Regions from separate parts of the Paenibacillus sp. SORGH_AS_0306 genome, predicted to be linked through region 1. Evidence: riboswitches for the same ligand, from Rfam matches in the RefSeq annotation. Region 1 holds a riboswitch; each other region holds the start of a gene.
What was found. A riboswitch is a leader RNA that binds a small molecule or an ion and turns the genes downstream of it on or off. The one in region 1 is predicted to bind cyclic di-AMP.
Positions count from the first base shown of each region.

Region 2: another riboswitch for cyclic di-AMP. It lies ahead of QE450_RS20355 (resuscitation-promoting factor); the one in region 1 lies ahead of kdpF (K(+)-transporting ATPase subunit F).
Region 3: another riboswitch for cyclic di-AMP. It lies ahead of QE450_RS20635 (C40 family peptidase); the one in region 1 lies ahead of kdpF (K(+)-transporting ATPase subunit F).
Region 4: another riboswitch for cyclic di-AMP. It lies ahead of QE450_RS19210 (hypothetical protein); the one in region 1 lies ahead of kdpF (K(+)-transporting ATPase subunit F).

Region 1 covers NZ_JAUTBP010000001.1:1,621,114-1,624,286, forward strand. Annotated here, with positions in the region: gene QE450_RS07305 (carboxypeptidase regulatory-like domain-containing protein) at 1-1,064, shown strand, start outside; cyclic di-AMP (ydaO/yuaA leader) riboswitch at 1,368-1,572, shown strand; cyclic di-AMP (ydaO/yuaA leader) riboswitch at 1,635-1,816, shown strand; gene kdpF (K(+)-transporting ATPase subunit F) at 2,065-2,145, shown strand; gene kdpA (potassium-transporting ATPase subunit KdpA) at 2,165-3,173, shown strand, end outside.
Region 2 covers NZ_JAUTBP010000001.1:4,602,830-4,606,002, reverse strand. Annotated here, with positions in the region: gene rnmV (ribonuclease M5) at 1-471, opposite strand, end outside; gene QE450_RS20355 (resuscitation-promoting factor) at 669-1,787, opposite strand; cyclic di-AMP (ydaO/yuaA leader) riboswitch at 2,111-2,334, opposite strand; gene QE450_RS20350 (TatD family hydrolase) at 2,530-3,173, opposite strand, start outside.
Region 3 covers NZ_JAUTBP010000001.1:4,663,972-4,667,144, forward strand. Annotated here, with positions in the region: gene motA (flagellar motor stator protein MotA) at 1-212, opposite strand, end outside; gene QE450_RS20625 (hypothetical protein) at 409-702, shown strand; gene QE450_RS20630 (GNAT family N-acetyltransferase) at 785-1,300, opposite strand; gene QE450_RS20635 (C40 family peptidase) at 1,566-2,039, opposite strand; cyclic di-AMP (ydaO/yuaA leader) riboswitch at 2,053-2,192, opposite strand; gene QE450_RS20640 (YwhD family protein) at 2,671-3,173, shown strand, end outside.
Region 4 covers NZ_JAUTBP010000001.1:4,345,417-4,348,589, forward strand. Annotated here, with positions in the region: gene QE450_RS19195 (hypothetical protein) at 1-345, opposite strand, end outside; gene QE450_RS19200 (hypothetical protein) at 369-689, opposite strand; gene QE450_RS19205 (oxidoreductase) at 735-1,472, opposite strand; gene QE450_RS19210 (hypothetical protein) at 1,554-1,949, opposite strand; cyclic di-AMP (ydaO/yuaA leader) riboswitch at 2,070-2,247, opposite strand; gene QE450_RS19215 (hypothetical protein) at 2,659-3,117, shown strand; gene QE450_RS19220 (universal stress protein) at 3,169-3,173, shown strand, end outside.

The DNA of each region.
Region 1 (3,173 bases):
CAGGACAAGCGTATCAAGGTTATATCGCTACAGAAGGGGAAAGTCGTTGGTTTTATACACAAGTGACGAGTCCTGCCAAATTAACCTCTTTTTTAAGTGTAGTCAATTCAGCGGCTATTGATTATGATCTTTCACTGTATTACTTAAATGAAGATACATCCCAGATTCAACAAGTAGCTTTTTCTACCAAAGGGCCAACTCAATATGAACAGCTTAGTCATATTGCCAAAGCAGGCTATTATTTTATTAGAGTGAGTTCTTATCAAGGAGCAGATACAACTAATCCATTTACAGTATTTGCTGTAACATCGGATACGTATGATGCTAATGAACCTGATGATAATCCGTGGTTAGCCAAAGATCGCGGAGCTGCTCCTTTTGTCAGTACACAGAATATTGATAACAGCTTTGATGAAGATTGGACAAAAGTCACTTTGACAGCTCAGTCTAAAATGAATTTGCGTTTAGACAACACATCGACGTATGGAACATATCAGTTACAGCTATTTAATGCTAATCTAGTGAGTCAAGGAACACTTGCTCAGAATACCAATGGTCAAGTTACATTACCTGCGGGCACTTATTATATTCAAGTATTAGCACCTTCCACATTCGATCTCACTAAACCATACAAATTATCTGTTAATTATCAGACAGCAGATGTCTCAAGAGTGACTGTTAGTGATATCACTACAGATGGTGGTGTCTATGGATTTATTGATTATGGACAAGGTAAAAAGTGGCGTGTGAAAAGCAATATAGTGATTACTGGTCGTGCATTTGATGCAACAGGTACTCCTGTAGGCAATGCTATAGTAACTACCAATATCACGACTATTTTAAATGGCAAAGTGATTTCTGGAACAGCTACTACGGATGGGTATGGTAATTTTACAATGCCTGTCTATATTAATAACCCGGGTGTAGGACAATATACATTCCAATCTTCTCGGTACAGACATTACTATGATGTAGTCAGAATCCAATTTTTCAACAATGGAAAACAACTCAATTCAGACATCAGCACGTTGTACCATTTTGCTTATGAAATTTATACAGGTTGACATAACAAGGCAAAATGATAGGATGTTGCGTAACAAATGACATAATCGTTTTCAGAATTTACTGCAAAACAATGATTAATATCATGTAACTAAAATAAAAAAGTAGATAAACGATGAAAAAGAGAGAAAATAGGAGCCTGAGATAGATAACTTTTCAATAGTTATCTGAAAATGAAAGCTGTGATGATTCACAGCTTTTTTTGCGTCTTTTCTCAGCTTTACAGTTGACAAGGACAGGCGTATTATTCATTGCAGGCAGTTGATGAATACGATTCAGCAACTGATATAAATGAAGTTTCCAATGTTTGTTGATCGCTGAGTTTTCGGTATTAACCGAAAAACGGGGGAACCAAATTGCGATTTCACAAAACGGTGTGAGAGCCGGAATGTGAATCGTTGGGGTGAATCTGCATACTGACTTAACCATGGTATAGTCAGACAATGCAGTAGGGCGACTCTCACCGCCCGAATCCGACAGCTAACCTCGTAAGCGTGGATTAGGAGAGAAGTGTGAAGCTTGTGCCGATCTGACACAGTGTAATACGACTCTGTGTTTTTTGATATGTTAACAATGTCACAACGCTTAATTTTCATATGCATATGAAAAGCGGGGGAACCAACCGTTGATGAAGATAACTGATACGAAGAGTCAGTTACTACACAACATGGGGTGAATTCCGGTATCTACCGGAACGGGCGATCTTCCAGCCCGAATCCGACAGCTAACTCCGTAAGCGTATAGGGGAGAACTCCTAACCAGCAACTCGGCAGGTACACGATAAGTGTGCGTGTTTGTAGAGGCCTGGGGAAAAGTTCTGCTTTTCTCCAGGCTTCTTTTTTTATGCCTTTTTTAGCAAATGATTACTTACAAAATGAATGCAGGGAGTCTTACACACATGATGGATATACTGATGATTGGTTTAATGGTGATCATGACTTTAGGGTTGAGCGGGTTGCTGCAATGGGCATCTGTAGCTATCGGAGAAAGAAGGAATGAGCGATGACTTGGCTGCTGTGGATTATTATTGGTGGATTAACAATCTATCTATGTTATGCATTGATTTATCCAGAAAAATTCTAATGGGTCAGGGGAGAACATCGTGAGTATCTTTTCATATATCGGAATTGCAGTCACTATTATCATCGCTATACTTATTGCTCGGCCAACCGGACATTATATTGCTTATGCTTTTGAAAATAAACCCAATCGCTTGGATCGTTGGTTTTATCCGATAGAGAAATGGATTTACAGGTTCGGCGGTATCAAAAATGAAAATCAAACATGGAAGCAGTATGCAGGAGCGGTTCTGATCAGTAATTCAGTGATCTTGCTGATTACGTACATGATCTTTCGTTTCCAACATATTTTACCAATGAATCCAGCAGGAATTACTAATATGAGTCCTGATCTGGCATTTAATACAGCGATTAGTTTTATTACAAATACCAATTTACAGCATTATAGCGGAGAAAGCGGATTGTCTTTATTCTCACAGATGACAGCGATCATCTTTATGATGTTTGTATCGCCGGCGACAGGGATTGCAGTCGCTATTGCATTTATTAGAGGAATCACAGGTAAGCCGCTCGGCAATTTCTTTACAGATCTCGTACGAGCAATCACACGAATCTTATTACCATTAGCATTTGTAATGGCAATTGTATTTGTAGGATTAGGTGTACCGCAGACATTGCATACTTTAATCACTGCGCAGACGTTACAAGGAACAGAGCAACAGATTGGTACCGGCCCTATAGGATCATTTCTAGCGATCAAAGAATTAGGTAACAATGGTGGCGGGTATTTTGGAGCCAACTCTGCTCATCCTTTTGAAAATCCGGGAGGATTCAGTAACATGTTACAGATGTTAATGATGTTACTTGTGCCGATGTCACTTCCATTTACGTATGGTAAAATGGTCGGCAACTCGAAACAAGGTAGAGTATTATTTGTATCAATGGTGATGATGTTTGTCGTCATGCTTAGTGTATCTCTTGTCAGTGAATCTCAAGGGAACCCATTGATTAATCAATTAGGTATTCAACATCAGTCTGGATCGATGGAAGGTAAAGAAGTACGGTTAGGTGAAGCACAATCTTCATTCTACT
Region 2 (3,173 bases), 3.0 Mb from region 1:
CTTATGGAACTGTTTTCCGTTGCCATACCCTATCCCTAACAAGTTGCCCATTTTCATTCTTCGCTCTGCTGCATCTGGCTGCATTACCAGTCCTGTCATAATCAAGTCTTCCCAATCGATCAAAATCTCTGCTTCTGGCATTTCAGAATGTACACGTGCAAGTGCTTCACGAATCGCTTCAGGCGAAGCATTCTCAACACCGATATCACCTTTGAGCGTAGCTTCGCTTTCAGGAATAAAAGCATGTTTACAACCAGGTACTTTCTGCGCGACGATCTTACGTATCCGTTCACCAGCAAAATCAGGATCTGTTAATATGATCACACCGCGGCGTTCTTGAGCTAACTTCACCCGACGAATAACATGAGCTCCAATCGCTGAACCACCAGTTTCGATCGTATCCGCGTCTACAGCTCGTTTAATCGCTACTGTATCGTCTCTACCTTCCACCACAATCACTTCTTTAATCACGTTGATTGTACGCTTCCCTTCACTCTGTAAATAATGACCTCTATCTATTCACTATAAATTGATCTTAACAGAACAAAAAGAAGAGGAATATTCCTCTTCTTTTTGTTTTCCTTATTCACGCTCATGGTTAATATTATTTATATCATATAACAGATGACTGGGCTTAAGCAATGGCGTTATCCCAATCAACACCCTGACTAGGGTTTAACCGGACCAATTACATATACAGTGTAACCGGATTTACGTCCAAATGCTCTTGCTTGGCTCAAGCTGTCTATATATACGTCGATTTTATTACCGTTAATAGCACTACCGGTATCTTCAGCACGGCGGAAGCCAATGCCTTCAATGTATACCCACCATCCCATAGGAATGACACTCGTATCGACTGCAATCGTACGACCTTCTGTTACACGTGCTCCAGAAGCAGTCACTGTACCTAGACCAGGTTCTTGAGACGAATAAGCAGTAAGAGATACATTGTTCAGTACTTTCGCATAAGAAAAATCTACACCTGCTTTGGAAGTACTATTACTGGAACCTCCACTAGATGATGCAGCTGCAAGAAGCTTAGGCTCTTCTTTTTTGGTACCTATTGCTACAATCTTATCTTGCACTTTTGCGGTTGTTTTTTTATCAACCATACGTTTGGAGACGAATTCTCCATCTTCGTATACTTTCTCGATGTATTGAACCACTTTACCTGTTTGACCACTTTGTACTAACTTTGTTTTACCTTCAACCATAGAAGCATCGGTTTTTTTAACAGTTTGATAAGGAATCTTTACAACTTTTTTCGCTACAAACGATTTGGTGCGAACAATCTTGATATCCATATTGTCATGAACTGAAGATTCCATTGCTGGTGTAAGTTGATCTTGACCTGACAATGTTAATCCAGCTTGCTCCAATGTGTTACCAACTGTCTTAGAGGTGGTATAGATTTTCTTCGTACCACCATCTGCCGTAATGTTTACTGCAACCGCATGGTTAATGTAAACTTTATCGCCATCTTGAAGTGCGCCATTCATCGGCATTGACACTTTATCTTGTGGTGCCACTTTAATTTGATTTTCATCAAGCAGTTGAGAAAGCATCAATTTACGTGTTTCCACGGTTTGTGCTTTGCCGTCAATGACAACAGAAATATTTTTACCCGCTTGATTATAAAGTAGGGACAATAGCATCGCTGCAAGAGCGATAACCAATAATGCAGCCCACAATACATAGCGTAGATTTTGTTGCTTCCAACTCAGCGCATAAGACATGCTGGATGAGCGCGAACCATGGGTTTTTTCGAAAGGAGCAATTGCCACTTCTTCCGTCCTCCTTCATAGTCTCGCCGTCTAGCTGTGACGTAATTGTATATGACGCGACTATATAACAGAATTTTCACAGGCTGATCGTAAGCATAAGATTATCGAATCTGTGTGATAATCTTTCGTGATGTTCAAAAATGCCTGCGCCATGGTCAGTCTAAGGGACATACCTAATATCTGAAAGATCAAGCTTCAAATATCGTATCTCTGTACCTTTTCGTTTTGCCCAAAACAAAAGAAGCCTCTGGAAAAGAGCAAGAGCAACTTTTCCTTGGCTTCCGACGTATTTGAATACAGTTCGGAAAACGTTAGAAAATACGAGGTTGCCTCTGCATCGCTTACGGGGTTAGCTGTCGGATTCGGACACATTGTATTGCTTGCCCTTTGAAGGCTCCTCCGCTCATGGCGCGAGTACCTCCAATTCACCCCATAGACCCTGTAAAAGGAATCATACATAATGACTTCGGTATTCTGATAATAATGGCTTGAAGACATATGTTGGTTCCCCCGTTTTCCTATGCAGGAAACTCAGCGAGACCGAATCATGGAATCTTGCGTGATAACAGCAAGATTAAATCACTGATGAAATAATATCCCGAACCCAACCCTCATGTAAAGCGACGAGCAAGCACGTTTTTCTGAATAAATGGTTAAAAAGTTGTCATATTCTCCGATTTTTTGATGATAATTTATTCATATATCCGTTTAACGATGTTTTTTGCGTGATTTACTCTGTTTTTCATCGAATGCCAAATCGTTCCAGTGCATTTTTAGTTGTAATTGTACTAATTTCTTCCAGTGATACCCCTTTTAGCGCTGCTGCCGCTTCTGCTACAAGTGTCACATAACCGGACTCATTTCGTTTTCCACGATAAGGATGTGGTGTCAAAAATGGGGAATCTGTTTCAAGTAAAAGACGGTCCATCGGAACCTTTTGTAACACCTCTTTAGGTTGCTTCGCATTTTTGAATGTAATCGGTCCTCCAAACGATAAATGGAAGCCCATATCAAGACACATTTTGGCTGTTTCCCAGCTACCTGAAAAAGAGTGCATCACTCCTCCGACTTCATGTGCATTTTCTTCACGTAAAATCTTTACAATATCTTCGTGTGCATCACGATTATGAATCACAATCGGCATATGAATGGAGCGTGCCAGACCAATTTGTTCACGTAATACTTTGTGTTGCACTTCTTTTGGTGAAGTATCCCAGTGATAATCAAGACCGATCTCACCGATAGCGACTACTTTCTCATGTTTGCATAACGATTCGATCCATTCGAGATCACCAGGTTGCATATGAATCGCATCTACAGGATGCCAACCTATCGCTGCATATATAAATTCGTAACTTTCTACCAATTCCATTGTGGTTGGAATCG
Region 3 (3,173 bases), 3.0 Mb from region 1:
TGTTGAACAAAAACAACTTTGAACAATTTGCCAAGACGTTTAACTTCATTCATTGGAAAAGCCATAAAGATTGTTGCTGCTGTACCAACAAAAATGATGACATAAGCAGCCGGGTTATTAACCAGATTGATAAGGGGGGCACCTTTTAGAAGCATACCGAATATAAGTGAACCCAAACCAAGTATTAGACCAATAATTGTTGAAATTTGCATAATACACCTCGTCCGTGAGTATATAGTTTATCTCTCTCATCATCCACTTCCATGTAATGATGTGTTTTCCAAAAACATCTGATACTCTTTTATCGACAAGATATGCTGCATTGTTAAGAGTTTTTTAGTGTATATTTGCGTTATAATGTAAATAAGTTGGGAATTGTAACAATATCGACAGATCGGGAGGTTGAGTATGGGCGTTAAGCATGGAAGAGATTATGAAGAGATATTGAGTGATTTAACATCAGCAGTAGCCATGATTCCAGACAGTTATTTGTTTTTTGATATGGAACCTCAAGAGTGGGAAGTGCTTGCTGAAGGTGAACGAAATGAAGTAAATGAAGCGTTGGCAGAAGACTTATTTTTTGCACTCGGTTCACAATCTATGATCCATGTAGGTAGTGGGGTCGTTATCTATGATGCAGACACACATCGCATTGATATTTTGATTGGCAAAGAAGAAATGACATTTGTGACCTTGATCTAACAAAAGATTAATAAAATACGTATATAGCAAAAGCACAGAGCAGATGAACTAGAAGATCATCTACGCTGTGCTTTTTGTTTGTTTATATATCAAGATAACGTGCATCAGTAGGTGCTTGATAGACCATACAATAAAAAGGCTTCATACCATCAGGCGTTCTACGCTCATACATATCTGTAATATAAAAGCCTGCTTTTTGATACGTACGGATAGCCCGCTGATTCCAGGTCAACACTTCCAGATCGATTTCGGCTGTCGCGTTACGGTTTTGAGCCGTTTTTACAATAGCTTCTACAAAAGCTTCTCCATAACCATGACCACAAAGATCAGGACGCATACCAATCCCTAAGCGTATCGTATCTCCTAATGGAAAAAGTTGAGCAAATCCGGCTAACTGTTCTGTCTGATCCAATACCGATACATACTGTTGTTGCCGAATCTCAGGATCACCGAACTCAATCCCTAATTCTTTCATTTGATCCCAGGGCATCCAGCCGTAGATATTATAAGGAGGATCATATATCCATGTACATACTTGGGCAGCATGTTGTTCTGTCAAAGGAATCGTATGAAAAATAGAATGTGACAGTGAGCTCATGACATAACCTCCTCTGACTGTACTTTATATATACCATAAAAAAAACTTAAAAAATTTGCAATATCCTGTTTACCATAATTACGAGTAGGTTAATAATAAGTAGACATAATTATAAAGAACAATTGATATAAATTTATTATTTTATGTAACCTATTGGATGTTTAATACGTCTTACTTATATAGGAACATAAAAAAACCACTAAAGATTCTGGCGGGAATCTTCAATGGTTTATAGGTTCATTTATATGAGTTGTAAATACGATGATTAATTGTCAGTTGCGAAGGTGTTATATGTGGAATCGCTCATAACACGTTTAGCACCAACGTAACGATTTTGATAGTAATCCATGCTCAAACTGTCAATTCTCACACCTTTGGAAGTAGAAGCGTGTGCGAAGTTACCATTTCCTACATAAACTGCTACATGTGAAACGCCAGCCCCAGTAGTATTGAAAAATAACAGATCTCCAGCAATTAAATCACTTTTTGATACAGGCTCGCCTACTTGATATTGAGAGCTAGATTGGCGAGGAAGATCAATGTTCATTTTGCTGAATACATATTGTGTAAATCCTGAGCAGTCAAAACCGCTAAAAGATGTTCCACCAATACGATAAGGTGTTCCAATAGCTCCATCGATAACTTGATCCATTTTAGAATCTGCATGCGCACTTGTTACTCCAAGTGACGTAAATGCAATAGCAAGTCCCATTACTGCGGCTGTTAGTTTCTTTTTCATGTTCAAAATCAATTGTCCCCCTTCCAATTGCCTACGAGGTTAGCTTAAGGATTCGGTAGAAGGTATTCCCCTATGATCCCTCCGAAACAAGATCAATTCACCCAAAACGGTTCCCCCGTTTCCCGGTACCACGGAATTTGGCTCAAAGCTTGGTGTGTACCGTACACGGATCATTACGACAAAACGACAAAATTTTCAGTTGCTATAAAGGTTACAGCATTTAGTTTTAAAGTTTACAAAGTTGTTACTAAAATCTCACTGGATTTATTCTACCAGAGGTTTTTTACTTTGGCAAACGTTTATTCATCTGTTTTTAAGATTTACTTTTGTATTTTAGTGTTAAATCTCTGTGAAAGCCTATGGTTATCGTCTTTTTAAAAGTTAAAAAATTTTAATCTTTTGCTCATATAGTGACGTTTGATGAAGAATTGTGATCACTATATATACTTTATTCGGTTCATCGATCTCAATAATGAACGTTTTTTTCCTTTTTTTATGAAAATTGATGACAATAATCGACTTTATTGGCTTTTAAGGCAATATTCGATACAATATGAATAATAAATCGAACCATAAATCTATGTATAATAACCTTATTTATACTGACCCCACAAAGGAGTATTTGAACGATATGGATGAAAATCAACCAAGTAAAAAGTCGATGTCACTTAATATTGTAAGTAGTAGTGCAAAAAGCAGTAAACACAAAGGTTTTGGAGCAGGAGCGATTAACCTCAATAATGTGTCCCCTATCATTATAGACCATGGCGAAGCAAAAATCGATGTTGGTGCAATGCATGCCAAAAGTAAAGTAGAAAAAGGGATCAAATTTACGACTAACCGCGAAGAAGTAAATGGTGGTCGTCAAGTATGGCTAGTATGGGTAGCAGTCGATAAATTAGCTGAAGGTGTCAATTATGCTGGTGCTACAGCTTGCGAAATGTGGATTAACGAAGAAGAGAAAAAAGGCTGGAAAATCCTCGCAGAGCATGTGAACAAATTGGATTATGCTATCAAGCGTCGCATTATGTTAGAAGGTTTGGGAAGCGAAGAAAAAGCTGCACTTAAAAAATTATTGGTCGCTCATAACGAAGAATGGTGGAACCAATCTTCTGAAGAGTTTAAAACAGCATT
Region 4 (3,173 bases), 2.7 Mb from region 1:
CGTAATTACAGGTACAGCTAATTTGAGATCTTGATAATTGAAATAGATTTGAAAATCACTGATATAGACCGCATCCAGACCGCACCCTTTTTCAGAAGGATCATCTTCTGACTCGGTAGGCTTAGCAGCTTGTGAATATGTGACCTTGAGATACCCGATCAACAACATCGAAGCAGGCGGAATGGTAGATTGATCATCCGATAGACTCCTAGAACCAACTGTAGATACTTCTAGCGCTGGTTCTGGTCTGTGCATATAGATATTTAGACTATGGGAGTGCGGTTCAAATGCAATATAAAAATCGCCAATTACACGACTGCACAGTGGAATATACCCGTCTGGCATAGAGCACTCCTACCTGTTATTCATTATTTTTGTAGAAATTGAATTGTAAATTGAATCGCTTCTAATGCTTCTTGCACAAATGCTTTATTTTCTTTTTCCCATTCATTCGGATCGTCCATAAATGAATCATCTAACCAATCTTCAAGTCCAGTCACGATTTTGCGACGTTCATTAGGTGCAGGTGCTTTTCCACGTAATGCTTGAATAGCGCTTCGCATCACTTTGCAAGAAGATTGGATAAAAGGATAATCGTCTTTATCCCATGCTTTGGCATTATCCATATCGTAAAAAGCAATCCATTTTTCGATAATTGAAGCGGCTTGCTTTGGTTCTAACTGAGGCATATTGATATTCTCCATTTCTATAATTAAAAATTGAACTATAACCTACTACGATCTCGCTGATTTGCTTATCGAAGCAGAGCGACTCTGGGACTCGTCTGCGATTCGTTGTAATTGATCTGACATATATATGTGAGTACCTGACTTGGAGGTCTGAGCGATCCGATACATCGCTCGTGCAACGTCACTTGCTTCGATACCTCGATATTTGCGGAGAGGACCTATCATTAGAAATGATAGTGCTTGAGAGACTACAGCACCGAATTGCTCTCCTGCGCGGCTATTTTTGCGTTTGCCTAGCAATAAGGATGGACGAACAATCGATAATGAAGAATAACCAACTTGTTGTAACCGTTGCTCCATATCTCCTTTGGTACGTGTATAAAAAATACTGGATTTGGGATCAGCGCCCATCGAGCTGATCACGATAAACTGCTTGGCTCCTTGTTTGTACGCCACCATAGCGACAGACACAGGATACAATACATCAATCTCGATCATCTGCGCTTGCGTTCCTGCTTGCTTAATCGTTGTACCGAGACAGCAAAAGACATCATCTGCTTTCATCTCTGCTCGATAATCTTCTAATCTATGATAATCCACTACGATCTGTTGCAACTTCAGATGTTGTAGTTGTTGCACAGGTTCACGGACAAGAGCAATCACTCGTGTATATTCTGTGCTATCTAATAACTGACGCAACAACTTTTTGCCCACAAGACCTGTTGCTCCAGCGACGAGTGCTGTTTTACCGATCACAACGATCATCTCCATTCTGCGCATCATCTTGGTTCTCTATCTTCTTTATTATCAAGATATCACCGACAAATTGCAAAATAAAATGATCGTTGGATCAGCAGTCTTTTTTTATAATAAAAACGAAGCACTACTTCCATTGGTATGAATAATATAATCTGCACCCAAACCACGATAAATTAAGCGTGATTGGCTACCTTCTGTAATGACATATAGCTTATCAGATGTCCATGCACGACAGATCTGGATATAACGACAACATAACGGTAGACTACGTTCAAATAAATAGATTTTGCCAATATTCAATTGCGGGATACGCCATAAGTCTTGTCGCTGAGTATCTATTACCAGAATATGCTCAATACCTATCTTTTCAAATCGAATCTGATCTGCCTGACTGTTCACTATAATAGCAAACGGTATTTTTTTAACTTTGAGTAATTGAATAAATTGCTCCCCTGCTACTGTAGCAGGCGATACCAGTACAAATTCCTGTTCGTACTCCATGCGTGTTCGCGCTCCTCCACTCATTGTAGACAACAAAAAAAAGCCGTTAGAAGAGGACCTCTTCATCAGCTTCTAAGACAGGAGCAAAAAAGCCCCTGATATGGCATAGATGACTGTTGTCGTCTCTCTTATTGCAGCTTACGAGGTTAGCTGACGGATTCGGAAGTAAGAGTCTCCCTACAGATAGATCAGCCTGAGCTGTCGTCTCTGATTCACCCCTGAATAGATCTTGTAATACCCTGTCTATTCGTATGGTTCCCCCGCTTTCTGAAAGGTCTAGATTTAGCCTTTCAGCCATTAAGCTGTAATGAACTTGAATGAAATCATACGCCCGCCTTTTTCGTTTGTAAAGCAGTCTGACTCTTCATAAGGAGTGAATTTGAATCAATTCCTTTATCTTTTGAGCAGTATGCTCTTATTTGCATCATTCCATCCTTCTTTTTCTGCTGTTTGCGCAGTATTTATATAAACGGTTGTATCAGCGAGCATGATAGCCATTAGAACGTGATTGAGACCAATGAATCCGATTACATCGTTATTTTCAAGCATATAACGCCTATTAAAAGCTTAGATTTGATTTTACTTCTATCCTTAACGGTACTATGATTGCTAACAATATCTGACATCAAAAAAGTGTGCCGGCTACTGATTTATCTGGTTTTACTATGTATAGAGATAGCGATTTTATTTGAAGGAGTGTAGATTTGAGATGAGTTTAATTTCGCCGATAGCGCCTGCTAGCAACACTGTATCCACGGTGGATCTGGCTACACATCATATTCATTCGATTGAAGTGTTTCAGTATGATAATCATCTGCTCGCGTTACCTGATATGGATGGGTATCTGCATTGTGGGCTGTTAAAAATAGCAAGTCATGGGATTACCGGTTGGGCGGAATATTCGTTTACCGATCAGGTTCAACATTTAGACCTGGTGAAATGGTGCCGGGTATTCTCTACGCTGAAAAAATGCTCGCTAGAGCAAGCCCAATCTCATATCGCTCAACATCATGCTAGCTGGGGAGATGTGCGTAGTCAGGTGATGGCAGAGGCTTTAACTGATCTATGCAATCGTCTACAAGATCCGCCCGATGTATGGGCATCTTCTGATATACTGGTGAATCATGCTTTTTTGTTAGATTATACAATCGCTTATTATTCCTTTTAAATAATTATGGTTAATGGATCATAACTACCTCAATAAAGGAGTGTATCTAGCTTGAA